4 regions of the Paenibacillus polymyxa M1 genome follow, and region 4 is predicted to be linked to each of the others. Evidence: riboswitches for the same ligand, from Rfam matches in the RefSeq annotation. Region 4 holds a riboswitch; each other region holds the start of a gene.

Region 1 (3,142 bases), 110 kb from region 4:
CGAAATTTTAAGTGATTTGAGCAGCCGTTTTATGGATCGTAGATTGTATAAATATGTAGAGATTGAAAATATGGATACAGATACCGTTGACCATATTCGAGAGGCTTTGGAAAAGGCTGGCTTGCATCCTGAATATGATCTTGAAATTGATTTTCCGACAGATCTTCCTTATGATGTGTTTCGGCAGGGCGGTTCAACGGACAACCAGATTTTACTGCTTGGACGTCAGGGCGAGGTGCGGGAAATATCCGAAGTTTCAGAAATTGTACGCTCAATAAGTGGCATTCACCGAGGAAAATATCACATGTATTTTCCCCAGAATAAATTGAACGGGGTAAAAGAAAGGCTTCCTGCCGAAATAGGGAATTATTTTGTCAAACAATAGACAAATATATAGAAATGTAAGTAAGAAAAGGAGATGAAAACCTTGGATTTATTCGACACTCATACTCACCTAGATGCGCCACAATTTGACGAAGACCGTGAAGAAGTTATAGCACGTGCTGTCGAATCAGGAGTAACACGGATGATCAATATCGGATTTAATCGTGAGACCATTCCATCCACCATGAAGCTGGCTGAGACGTATGATTTTATTTATGCAGCCGTTGGATGGCATCCGCAGGATGCCATTACAATGCAGGAGGGTGATTTAGAATGGATTGCATCGTTATGCAGTCATAAAAAGGTTGTAGCGATCGGAGAGATCGGTCTGGATTATTATTGGGATACATCACCAAAGGATGTGCAGCAGCGGGTACTTCGAAATCAAATTGGCCTGGCACGTGAGCTCAAGATGCCAATTGTTATCCATAACCGGGATGCACATGAAGATATTGTGAGGATTTTACGTGAGGAAAAGGCGGGCGAGATTGGCGGAGTCATGCACTCCTTTTCTGGGAGTTGGGAGACAGCTAAAATGGTGCTGGATATGGGTTTCCACCTTTCCTTCGGCGGGCCCATAACGTTCAAAAATGCCAAGCAGCCAAAAGAGGTGCTGGCCCAGGTACCGCTGAACCGTCTGCTTATTGAAACGGACGCGCCTTACTTGACGCCTCATCCGTTTCGCGGGAAGCGAAATGAGTCGGCACATGTGAGATTGGTGGCAGAAGCAGCCGCCCAAATTAAGGGAATTACAGTGGAGGAATTGGTATCCATTACGACCCAAAATGCCTTGGAACGATTTGACATTCAGTGAAAAAGCGAAGAAATCAATCAAAATAAAGAGATAGACGGAGCTAATTATGATTTTGTTGCAGGAAACTCAAGAATATTACAATTTTTTAACCGAATATTTTGAAAAATGTACTTGAAACCTGCTTTACAACATGCATGGAAACAGGATATCATCTTTTCAGTGAATTGTTGTTGAGTGTAAACATCAACAAATCATTTCATGAACCAGTCTCGCTGAGTCCCTTTTACAGGGAACGGGGGAACCGATATGGCTTACAGTACGTCCGGTGTATGTGCAAGAGATAATATCTCTCAGTATCCGGCTCGACCGAAATTCATTTCCCGGATGGGATTGAACAGGTAGAGAAGCCGTATTTCGATTTCTTTCTGGGTCTTCGGGGTGAATGTGAAGGCGACCGCCATGAGCGGTTGACCTAAGCTAGGGCGACTCTCTACGTCCGAACCCGACAGCTAACCCCGTAAGCGTAACAAGAGAGAAGCCATCTCGTGCATGAGTTTTCCCGCATATTCACACATGTCGGAAGCCACGAAAGAGCTCTCTAGTCTCTTTCTTTGGCTTTTTTTGTTGTGAATAAAAGAAAATCTGTCATCATACTGTGGTTAAACAGGGGAGGACAGCATGCCGCGAAGACGGGTACATGGTGCAGGACAGTCGCAGTACGGGCTTGTCTTGTAGAAAATCTGTTATAGTCACGTCAACGATCAACTATGTCTTACTCCAGACGGCGGGCTATGTAAGGAGGACGGAGGAAATGGGCATTTTCCGAAAAGAGGAGACCCATGAGTCACGCTCATCCAGCATGTCTTACGTATTACGTTGGAAGCAAGAGAATGTGCGCCAGGCTGCTTTGGTTGCTATTTTTCTAATCGCACTAACGATTATGATTTCAATTCTGATGTACACGCAATCTAAAAAACAAGTCTTTTTTGTCATCGATGGTAAGGCATCTGCGGTAGAAACCCGGGAATCCAAGCTCCAAGATTTGCTCAATGAGCATTCTATTTCACTTCAGCCGCATGATACAATTTCCATGCCGCTAAACGGGGCAGTACAGGATGGGGATCGCGTAGTCATTAAACGTGCCAATCAGGTTAAAGTATCCTCAGGCAATGAGACGAAAAAGCTGTACACAACAGAAAATACAGTAGAGGGTGCCATTCGCACTTCGGGCTATAAATTATCATCAACGGATAAAGTTTACCCTGCGTTGGATGCCTCTGTTTCAGCTAACATGGACATAAAAATCGTCCGTGTAAAGAAACAGCAGGTCGAACAGAAAAAACAAGTGCCTTATCAGGTCATCAAAACGGCAGATCCAAGTCTCTATAAAGGCGATAATCGAGTCATTCAAAGTGGCAAATCGGGTGTGGTAGTCCAGCATGTTCAAAAGGTATACCATGATGGAAAATTGGTGTCCAAACAGCTGGTCAACAAGGAAGTCGCACAAAATCGTGTGGATAAGGTAATTGCGGTAGGGACGAAGAAAAAACCGGTCGTTCTAGCTGCTTCCATCGGCCCTAAAGATGCGGTTAAGGCTACAAAGGTTAGTTCGGGCAGTGCTGTCCGTAAAGCAGGTATTAATTTTAATTATAAAAAAGTTTTACAAAATGTCTCCATGACGGCGTACTCTGCCCAGGAGCCAGGTATTGGTACACGTACCGCCTCCGGCACGCGTGTCACGGAAGGACGCACCATCGCTGTCGATCCGAATGTAATTCCCATCGGCTGGTGGGTGTATATTGAAGGGGTAGGCTTCCGCCGTGCGGAGGATACCGGTGGCGCGATTAAAGGCCACAAAATCGATGTGTATTATGAGAGTTTAAGCCGGGCTAACCAATTTGGTCGTAAGCACGGTAAAACCGTATATGTTATCGGACCTGTAAAGCCGGAAATCAACTAAAACAGGTTGTGTATGTTGAGGACAATGCGATAGTATTAACAACA
Region 2 (3,142 bases), 1.3 Mb from region 4:
AATATCATCACCAATTGCAACAATGCCGCAATCGAAATTACGGATGCCCAGTGACCGCAACGCATCCTCATCTGTAGCGTCCGCCACGACAGTATGTGTCAGGATCTCACTCATACTGTCTACAACATCCTCATTCCGATCAATGCCAAGCACCTCGCACCCCATATCCACCAATTGCAAAGCCAGGCTTGAGCCAAACCGTCCCAGGCCAATGACTACAAACTGCTGCGTTTTCATATCTACTCGAAAACTCCCTTACCCTATAATTATTTTACCTTCTGGATGACGATACAATTCCTTACCCTTTTTCGGTCCCAGTGCATAAGCTAGCGTGAGTGGACCCAGCCTGCCTGCAAACATCGTCAGAGTAATCACCAGCTTGCCTACAACTGACAAATCAGGTGTAAGCCCCATAGACAGCCCTACTGTACCAAATGCAGACACTGTCTCGAACAAGATCATTAGAAAATGATGATCTTCGGTTGCGGACAGAATCATCGTCACCCCAATCACGAACAGCAGCCCCAGCAAGGTAATGGTCAAAGCCTTATAAATTCGTGCCTGCGCAAGTCGGTACCGAAACAGCACAATATCTTCCCGTCCCCGCAGCATCGAAAACACCGCTCCAATGAGCAGGGCAAATGTAGTGGTCTTAATCCCGCCCCCAGTGGAGCCAGGCGAAGCTCCAATAAACATAAGTATGATGATAAAAAACTGCGTAGCCTGCCGCAAGCCTGCAATGTCCAGCGTGTTGGCACCTGCGGTACGTGGAGTAACGGACTGGAATAAAGAACCCAGCAGTTTACCACCCCAATCAAGCGAGCCAAGCGTCTTTGGATTCGTAAACTCAAATACAAAAATGACGAGCGTCCCGACGACAATCAGAGCAGCTGTCATGCTGAGTACCACCTTGGTATGTAAGGATAGTCTCTTACGCTTACGATAATCTGCCAGGTCTGACATCACTACAAAACCAATACCACCCGAAATAATGAGAAACATGGCTGTAAAATTAACAATCGGATCATATACATAACCTGTCAGGCTGCGAAATTCACCGAATAAATCAAAACCAGCATTATTAAACATGGAAATGGCATGCCAAATTCCAAAATAAATCGCCCTGCCGACAGGCATATCAAATGACCAGCGAATCGAAAAAATAGCTGCACATACGCCCTCAATCATCAGCGAGTACCATAGCACCTTGCGGATCAATCCAACAATTCCTTCGACAGAGGTCTGATTCATCGCTTCTTGCAAAATAAGGCGCTCCCGCAAGGAAATGCGACGTTTGAACACCAGCGCGATCAAGGTAGCCATGGTCATAAAGCCAAGACCACCGATCTGGATCAGCGCAACGATAACGATTTGACCAAAGGTTGTAAAAAAGAGCCCTGTATCCTTAACGACAAGTCCGGTTACACAGGTCGCGGATGCGGCAGTAAACAAAGCGTCTATAAACGCAAGTGGTTTTCCTGTTGTATTAGAGATGGGCAGCATTAACAATAAACTACCTATTAGAATGATAATGGCAAAGCCTGCAACGAATATCTGCGGTGGAGAAAGCCGAAGCCAGCGTGCATTGGGATTCATCTATTCATCACTTCTCTCCTAATCCTTAAAACTATAAAAACAGTGACTTAATACGGTGTAAGCCCGCTACGCGTTCCATTTATCTTCCGATCGTCGTTGCCCCTGATTTTTTTGATTTTCCAAACCTTAAGTAGCTATAATTAGCATTCCCTGAATACAGGAAGAATGCATGTCAAACACTACTCGGCTCCCTGTGCTATTGGCGAGCAGCAGCGAAGGGGGCAGAATTGTTCTGAAGAAGCGAAGCGTTTGCCTTTATCTCCGGATTTTAACCATTAAAGGGTTTATACAATCAAAAAAATCCGGGGATAACTGCAATTGGAAGAATAATCTGAACCCGCAGCGGTCTAACCAATCCAAACACTTTTATACACACAAAAAAAGACACCGGAAAACCGAGTGCCTGACTTGGTTCCTGCCCACAGCCTACGAGGTTAGCTGACGGATTCGGACAGCACAGTATGCCCTATTTACACTTCCGGTCCATCAGGATCGGCTGTAAAATTCACCCCAGTAACATGGTTCCCCCGTTTTCTCATAGAAATTCGGCTTAAATGTATATCATTACCCATATATTTCATAGGCATTGCCTCAAGATTATAATCCTTCTCTATCCAGATCACAAAACCGATTTCGCCGAAAAAACGTGAAATTGGCTTTAATTCGCGAATAGACATCGATTAATCACAGCTTATCTAATTTTATTAAAACTTTAAAGTGCTTTCACTCTATTTTCATGAATATCGCTGGTCTGTTGGCGGGAACCTGTGCAGTATGATATCTTTAATGGATGTTCTTATTTACAGATTAAGGAGGAAACTCATGAATCCTATCGGGAAACCGGTCGTGCTCACGGCCAACTTCAAAAAATTAGGCTTGCTGGGCGGGGTTGGCCTGATTTGCTTTTTTATCTTTCAATTGCTTATTCCCTCAATTAGCAATCCAAGTCCGGAATCATTGATGAATGCAAAGGTCATCAGCAAACAAGAAGCGGTCATACACGCCCTGGACTTTGCCCGTTCCGAGCTGGGCTATACGGAATCACAGCCAGAGAAGCCCGTCGTAACCTATCAGGCTGAAACAGATTTGTACGGTTATTTATCCAGAGAAAAATTGGTTCAAGAGTACGATCGTACATGGAAAAAAAATTATCCTTATGAAACCTTTCGGGTTGATTTGCCTGACTCCTCAGCGAAGGGCAAGCTGCAAATCCATGTGGATTTATCCACTGGGAAGGTCGTTAGCTTTAAACGGATCACCTCCAGCACCAATTACACACAGGCTGATGTTTCTACAGATGAACAAGCACGAAGCAGACTTGTACGTGTAGCTGAGGGTGACATGACGCTCGAAGCCAAGGAACAGGCTGCAGCAATATGGATCAAACGCTTTGGCTTTAAGCCATCTGAATTGAAGCTCGCGACCACTGAGGGGGAAGGTGGATTAAAATATACCGTGGACGAAAAGAAAATCGGCGCCTCGGTACTTACGCTGGCTTTTACTTTTGAAGACGGGGATGTTCGCTCGTTTACCCAAAGCTTTTCGG
Region 3 (3,142 bases), 2.9 Mb from region 4:
AAGCCCCTTTAATTGATAAGGAGTAAACAAGTCGGTCACTTTTATCCATCCTTCCCTCAATTCCAAGTATGTATCATTATGAATAGCATCCCCATTATACACCAGCTGTCACGGTATACCGAATCCTTTGTAAGGCTAAAACTTGCGAAAATGCTTCAGTTTTCGGTCATGTTTAAGAGAAAATGTACGTTTACTTCGTCATCTTCACGGATACCCGCTTCATGATGTACTTCTCTTCAGCCGTGTAGGGCTTCACTCAATCACCAGCATAATTTTAATAGGACAGGTACATAATAGCTGAGAGCACCACTAGGTACCACTGCACGGAAAGGGGGAATACAAATGCGGTACAGGGGAGTGTTGCCATGTTTAGCACTGTTACTAGCATTTTCAAGTTTTCCCGTTCACGCGGACACGCCTCCTAACATCGGAACGCCCCATCCCAAGGAAGCTGCTGCCGCTACTTCGGTATATCAAAGTAAAGATCGAGCTACTCCAACATTAGCGATGCTACGAAAAAAGCATGCGGACATTTTTAAAATGTGCGGCCCGCACACCCGCCAAATTGCCTTAACCTTTGATGATGTGCCCGATTCAAGGTATACGCCGCAGGTTTTGGACGTATTACACGCAAACGGTATCAAAGCTACCTTTTTTATCGTCGGCCACCGTGCGGAAAAGCATCCGGGGATCATACGCCGCATCATCCGCGAAGGTCATGCTATAGGAAACCATTCCTATACTCATCCGGATTTCAGGAAGGCCACACCAGAACGTTTTCGCCACCAGATTACAAAAACAGAACGCATTTTAGAAGCCAGCATAGGTTTTCGACCCAGATTGATACGACCACCCTATGGTGAAATCACGGAGCCTCAAATCCAGTGGGCACGTCGTCATGGGTACATGATCGTCAATTGGAATGTGGACTCTCTAGACTGGAAGGGATTAAGCAAAACACAAATTCAGCGCAACGTGATCCCGGCTACCAGACCTGGCTCCATTATTTTAATGCATGCAGGTGGAGGTCAAAGTTCCAACTTGCAAGGCACTGTCCAAGCTTTGCCGGGTCTAATCCACTCTCTAAAAGCTAAGGGCTACAAATTTGTCACTGTCCCCCGGCTACTTCACACATCGGAACGAAAATAACAGTATGTCTAAGCTTCAAATATACCAACAACGTAAAAAGGCTGCCTTAACGAGCAGAATGCTTCTGCTTGTAAGACAGCCTTTTTTAGCGATAAACGACCGGGCCTAATAAAAAGTCGTCCCAGTTATATGTTGTATGATAGATCAAGTTTACATAACTTATATTATGTTTAATCAAATCATACATAAGCACAATGCTATTTATCAATGACGTACAGTTTCACATTCTGGAAGCCGAAGTCGTTCACGAATGATTTATTGCCAGGGATAAAGATATCAATCCGCTTTCCGGTAATAGCACTGCCCTGATCACGGGCAACGGCCACAAAAGAATGATCTGGCAATCCGGGATGGGAATAACCTGTAACTAGCACCTTTGTTCCCATAGGAATGACTTTCGGGTCTACCGCAATTGTACCTAGCTTAAGCGGATTGCCGTAATAATCGACCGCACCCCATTTGCCATTTTCATCAGCTGCGGCAGAATATGCTGTAGCTTTAACATCAACTACTTTACTGTAATTGAATGTTTTGCCCCATGCTTCAATTGTTGGCTTCTCATTCGCTGGTGCTTTCTCTGTAAGAAGCTGTGGCTTCGAATCCGAAGCCGCCTTTACACTTTTTTCGTCTGGCACTTTAATTTGCAGACCTGCATATATGTTGTTGGACGCAATATCCGGGTTAGCCTTCGTCAACTCATCTACTGATACCCCATAACGTTGAGCAAGCAAAAAGAAGGTATCGCCTTCTTTGGCAGTATGAAGCGAAGCAGCATCTGCTACTCCAGCTGTCTGTGCCAGCCCTGCAATAGCTGCAGCAAGCACCGCAAATTTCATAGTTTGTCCAATATGTTTTAAATGTTTCAAAGATATGTACCTCCTCTGTTATGCCTGCGAAGTTAGCTGTCGGATTCGGACTCAGGAGAAGCCCTATGCTTGTGCAATTCACCCCTAGGCATATCCACAACATCTTATGATGCATTGGAATCATTGCCGTTGTTACGTCCCCCGCACTTCCCATGGTTTGAGCCCAGCACCTGAGTATTTATTATCATTACTGCTGCCCCGGTAAGTTTTGGCTCACTGCATAATATCACAATTTTGTAACCTTATCTGCATGAAAATGTTGGTAACCTTGAATATCATACTATACTCATTACAATTTTGTCATCAAGAATCCGTTTTCTGTTACGAAAATATGGAGATATGGTGACAAAAAGAGAAAAGCCCTCCGTGAAACATCATCACGAGAGGGCTTTGTTAATATTTCATAAAAGCATTTTCTTACAGCACTTTAGCAAGAAAATCACGGGTACGGTCATGGCTTGGAGTACCGAATACTTGCTCAGGCGTACCTTGTTCTATAATTTGACCGTTGTCCATAAAGATGATTCGATCCCCTACCTCACGGGCAAAGCCCATTTCATGCGTCACGATCACCATCGTCATGCCGCCCTCAGCGAGCTTCTTCATCACGTCCAGAACCTCTCCAACCATTTCAGGGTCAAGAGCAGAAGTAGGCTCATCGAACAGCATTACGTGCGGCTGCATGGCCAAAGCACGTGCTATCGCAATACGTTGTTTTTGACCGCCAGATAACTGGTTCGGGTAGGTATTCTTCTTATCCTCAAGACCCACGGTCCGCAGGAGCTCCAGCGCAATTTTCTCCGCTTCTTTCCCCGACTGCTTTTTCACCTGCGTTGGTGCAAGCGTCAGATTCTGCAGTATTGTTTTATGCGGAAACAGATTAAAATGCTGGAAAACCATCCCCATCTTCTCCCGAGTCGCATTAATATTATGACCACGGGCCGTAATCGGCTCACCCTCAAACAAAATTTCCCCTTCTGTTGGCTGTTCCAACAGATTCATACAACGCAAAAACGTACTTTTTCCTGAACCACTCGGACCGATAATGACGACTACTTCACCTTTGGCGATATCTATATCAATGCCTTTTAAAATTTCATTCTTACCGAATGATTTACGCAGTTGTT
Region 4 (3,142 bases):
TCAATTTACCTTCAAGGATGGCACCACAATATTTAAGGCATGGGACGGTACGGGCAAAAGTACATCTTTCCGACTCAAAAGCACCTCTCCCGTGTCCTATGTGACCGTTGATCCTCTATACACTATTGCACTGGAGAACAAGCATATTAATAATAGCCTGAAGGCTGAATTGGACGAAAAGCAACAAACCCGTTGGAGTGTGAGTGTAACCAAGCTGTTGGAGACACTGCTTGGAAGTCTGTCATGGTGAGGTGTCTATAGATGCGGACTGTTTTAAAAGAAGGCTGGGCGCTAGTGCGCATACGCTTTTATATCGTTATCATTTTATTTTTGTATCGTCTGCTGTGGGGAGTATTTCTCTATCGGCTGGTACAGTCGGCCGTTGTCCCGCTGCTGCTGCGTTATCCTGGTCAGAGCCAAAACGAGCTGGGAAAGACCTTGTTTTGGATGGAGGGGCAGATCGCCTTGATGGACAGCCAGGAAGTACATGTGTATTTATGGATACTATTAGGGGCGACCGTATTGCGCGTCCTAATCACTCCCTTCATTAGAGCTGGCATATATCAAAGCCTGTATACCGATGCGTCTGAACCGCAAAGCCTGTCCTTCTTCAAGGGGATGAAACGTCACGGTATGTCATCTCTGTTGTATTACATCATCGAGTTGGGTTTGCTGCTGCTTCCCGCCTTCTGGGTGGTACCGAGACTCTATCCTATTGTAGCAGGAACGCTGCAATCTTCCTCTTACCTGTTGCATTTGTTGCCCTATGCCATTGGGTGGGTGGCTTACGGTTGGTTCATTCGGCAGTGCATCCTGTATATGCAACTGGGCTCGGTCAGTGGTCACGCCATACTATCGTCCCTGCTCGCCTTCTTTCGCCAGCTTCTTCCGGCTGTAAGCGTATCTCTCTTGCTTGGTGCTTGTGTGCTGCTGGTCTTCGGTCTATTTGGCACCGTAGCGATAATTTGGACTGGTATGTTGGCGCTAATTCTCCAGCAATCGTATCATTTTGTTACCAGTCTGGTCAGGCTGTGGCATATCAGTTCGCAGTATCGTCTATGGCACATCGATATCTCCAGCAGAGGCTAATCCCTCTCTTTATGCTTTCTCCTGCATTTTTAGCTGTCGAAAAAACTTTTTTCTTTCCCGTGCAAACGGCACATAACTGAATACTGTTAACAGAATCTGTTCCTAGGGCGTTAGGAACAGATTTTTTTTGTAACTTTTTGCGATGAAACATTTGCCAAAGCCTGCTGTCTTTGTTACAATAATCGCAGTGAACTGATAGTAACAACTTTGTAATCTTTATTGTAACCTTTATCTTAAAAACATCGTTGTCGTGAATACTGCTCTCCAAGGTGCACATCTTAAGTTAAGCCTAATTCCTGGCACCTAGGAAGCGGGGGAACCAGTTTGGGTGAATTGATCTCGCAACAGAGTGGTCATAGGGGAACCTTCTACCGAATCCTTAAGCTAACCTCGCAGGCATTGGAAGGGGTATATTTTTTTTGAAGAAGAAGCTAACGATCGCAGCCATGGGTCTCGCCATTGCCTTTACATCTTTTACATTCGGTGGCAGCAGTGCATTTGCAGACTCTAAGATGGACCAGGTCATCCAAGATGCCAAAGGAACGAACTATAGAAGCGGAGGTACTACACTCGAGGGATTCGATTGCTCCGGCTTCACAATGTATGTATTCAACAAACTGGGAATTAAACTGCCGCATCAATCTGGATCACAATTCAAAATGGGAGCTTCTGTATCCCGCGATGAAATGAGACCAGGCGACCTGGTGTTCTTCAACACCACAGGAAGAGGCGTTTCCCATGTAGGTATCTTCGTAGGTGAAGGGAAATTCGCCCACTCCTCGACTTCACGTGGTGTAGTAGTTAGCTCACTGAACGAAAATTATTACGCTAACCGTTATGTCGGTGCAAAAAGAATTATGAGCACAGACGCTTACCATTCTGTAGCTTCAGATATTCCTGATGACGACAACGTAGAATAACTACCGCACAGCAAGCTAACTCTAGCCGCAATTTGATTCTGGCCGGAATCGAATTGCGGTTTTTTATGTCCACTACATCAGTAATTATTATCATTACTGACGAACTGACACCTCAAAAGGTTTCAGTTTTAGCGAACATCGTCGGTTTTACCGCCACCGCTGGGGGAGCATATGAGCAGTAAATCCTTCTTATTGAATGTATACCCGACTTAGGTACGAAATAAACACGCTTGCCATTCTCCTACAACTTGTCTACAATCTGTGGTTAATGATTGAAGTACCTGCATAAGGAGGAATGAAAAAGTGCCCGCCTCAATATCCAACTACCGGATCGTACCGATGGACGAGCATCAAGCGGCTGAAATCTGTGAGTGGCGCTATGATCCCCCCTACAACATATACGGCTGGCTTCCCTGGGAACAAATGAAGGCACTTGAAGTCGAATTTGGAAGTCCCACGCTTCGCCAAGAGCAATATGTTGCCGTACTGAACGAAGAGAATGAGCTGACGGGATTTGCTCAATATTTTCCTATGGTCGGTGTGACCCGGCTGGGTCTTGGAATGCATCCCGAAAGATGCGGACATGGCACAGGCTCCGATTTTGTCCGGGCCATTGCCGAGGAAGCCAGACGACGTCATCCACAGAATGAAATTGACCTAGAGGTTCTCACCTGGAATCAGCGGGCTATACGAGCCTACAAGGCAGCTGGATTTGAGCTGACGGATACCTATGAACGTCAGACTCCAGATGGCAGAAAACCGTTCTATTGTATGGTATATCGTCCTGAACAACAGAACCGGGTTCTATAAATAAGAGCGCCTTCGCTATACAACCGCGATGTTGTGTAGCGAAGGCGCTCTTAATATATACAACAGATCATTATAAAATCAATGACTGCTGCGCATTTTTTCAAAAGCTTCATTATATTGTTGGGCTTCCTTAATATCTACGGCCATAATACCGCCATCGTCCCAAGAGGTCAAACGCAGAGTCACGGTCTTGTAATCAATCGTAATAAATGGATGGTGATTGAATGCCTCAGATATAGCGGCAACTTCATCCACGAATGCAATTCCCTTCATAAAACTGGAAAAATTATATTTCCGAACGATCCAACGTCCTTCCTCCAGTT

What was found. Region 4 has a riboswitch for cyclic di-AMP ahead of PPM_RS00530 (C40 family peptidase). Riboswitches for the same ligand answer to the same signal wherever they lie in the genome.
Region 1: another riboswitch for cyclic di-AMP. It lies ahead of PPM_RS00140 (3D domain-containing protein); the one in region 4 lies ahead of PPM_RS00530 (C40 family peptidase).
Region 2: another riboswitch for cyclic di-AMP. It lies ahead of PPM_RS21190 (TrkH family potassium uptake protein); the one in region 4 lies ahead of PPM_RS00530 (C40 family peptidase).
Region 3: another riboswitch for cyclic di-AMP. It lies ahead of PPM_RS13415 (3D domain-containing protein); the one in region 4 lies ahead of PPM_RS00530 (C40 family peptidase).

Annotation. Positions count from the first base shown of each region.
Region 1 is NC_017542.1:28,536-31,677, forward strand. It holds gene PPM_RS00130 (HD domain-containing protein) at 1-385, shown strand, start outside; gene PPM_RS00135 (TatD family hydrolase) at 428-1,198, shown strand; cyclic di-AMP (ydaO/yuaA leader) riboswitch at 1,399-1,678, shown strand; gene PPM_RS00140 (3D domain-containing protein) at 1,950-3,098, shown strand.
Region 2 is NC_017542.1:4,703,723-4,706,864, forward strand. It holds gene PPM_RS21185 (potassium channel family protein) at 1-237, opposite strand, end outside; gene PPM_RS21190 (TrkH family potassium uptake protein) at 256-1,596, opposite strand; cyclic di-AMP (ydaO/yuaA leader) riboswitch at 2,005-2,157, opposite strand; gene PPM_RS21200 (CPBP family intramembrane glutamic endopeptidase) at 2,419-3,142, shown strand, end outside.
Region 3 is NC_017542.1:3,043,370-3,046,511, forward strand. It holds gene PPM_RS13405 (NADH:flavin oxidoreductase/NADH oxidase) at 1-39, opposite strand, end outside; gene PPM_RS13410 (polysaccharide deacetylase family protein) at 343-1,149, shown strand; gene PPM_RS13415 (3D domain-containing protein) at 1,347-2,015, opposite strand; cyclic di-AMP (ydaO/yuaA leader) riboswitch at 2,022-2,189, opposite strand; gene PPM_RS13420 (amino acid ABC transporter ATP-binding protein) at 2,433-3,142, opposite strand, start outside; gene PPM_RS13425 (ABC transporter substrate-binding protein/permease) at 3,142-3,142, opposite strand, start outside.
Region 4 is NC_017542.1:133,812-136,953, reverse strand. It holds gene PPM_RS00540 (M1 family metallopeptidase) at 1-250, shown strand, start outside; gene PPM_RS00535 (hypothetical protein) at 262-1,089, shown strand; cyclic di-AMP (ydaO/yuaA leader) riboswitch at 1,366-1,503, shown strand; gene PPM_RS00530 (C40 family peptidase) at 1,509-2,009, shown strand; gene PPM_RS00525 (GNAT family N-acetyltransferase) at 2,313-2,819, shown strand; gene PPM_RS00520 (4a-hydroxytetrahydrobiopterin dehydratase) at 2,898-3,142, opposite strand, start outside.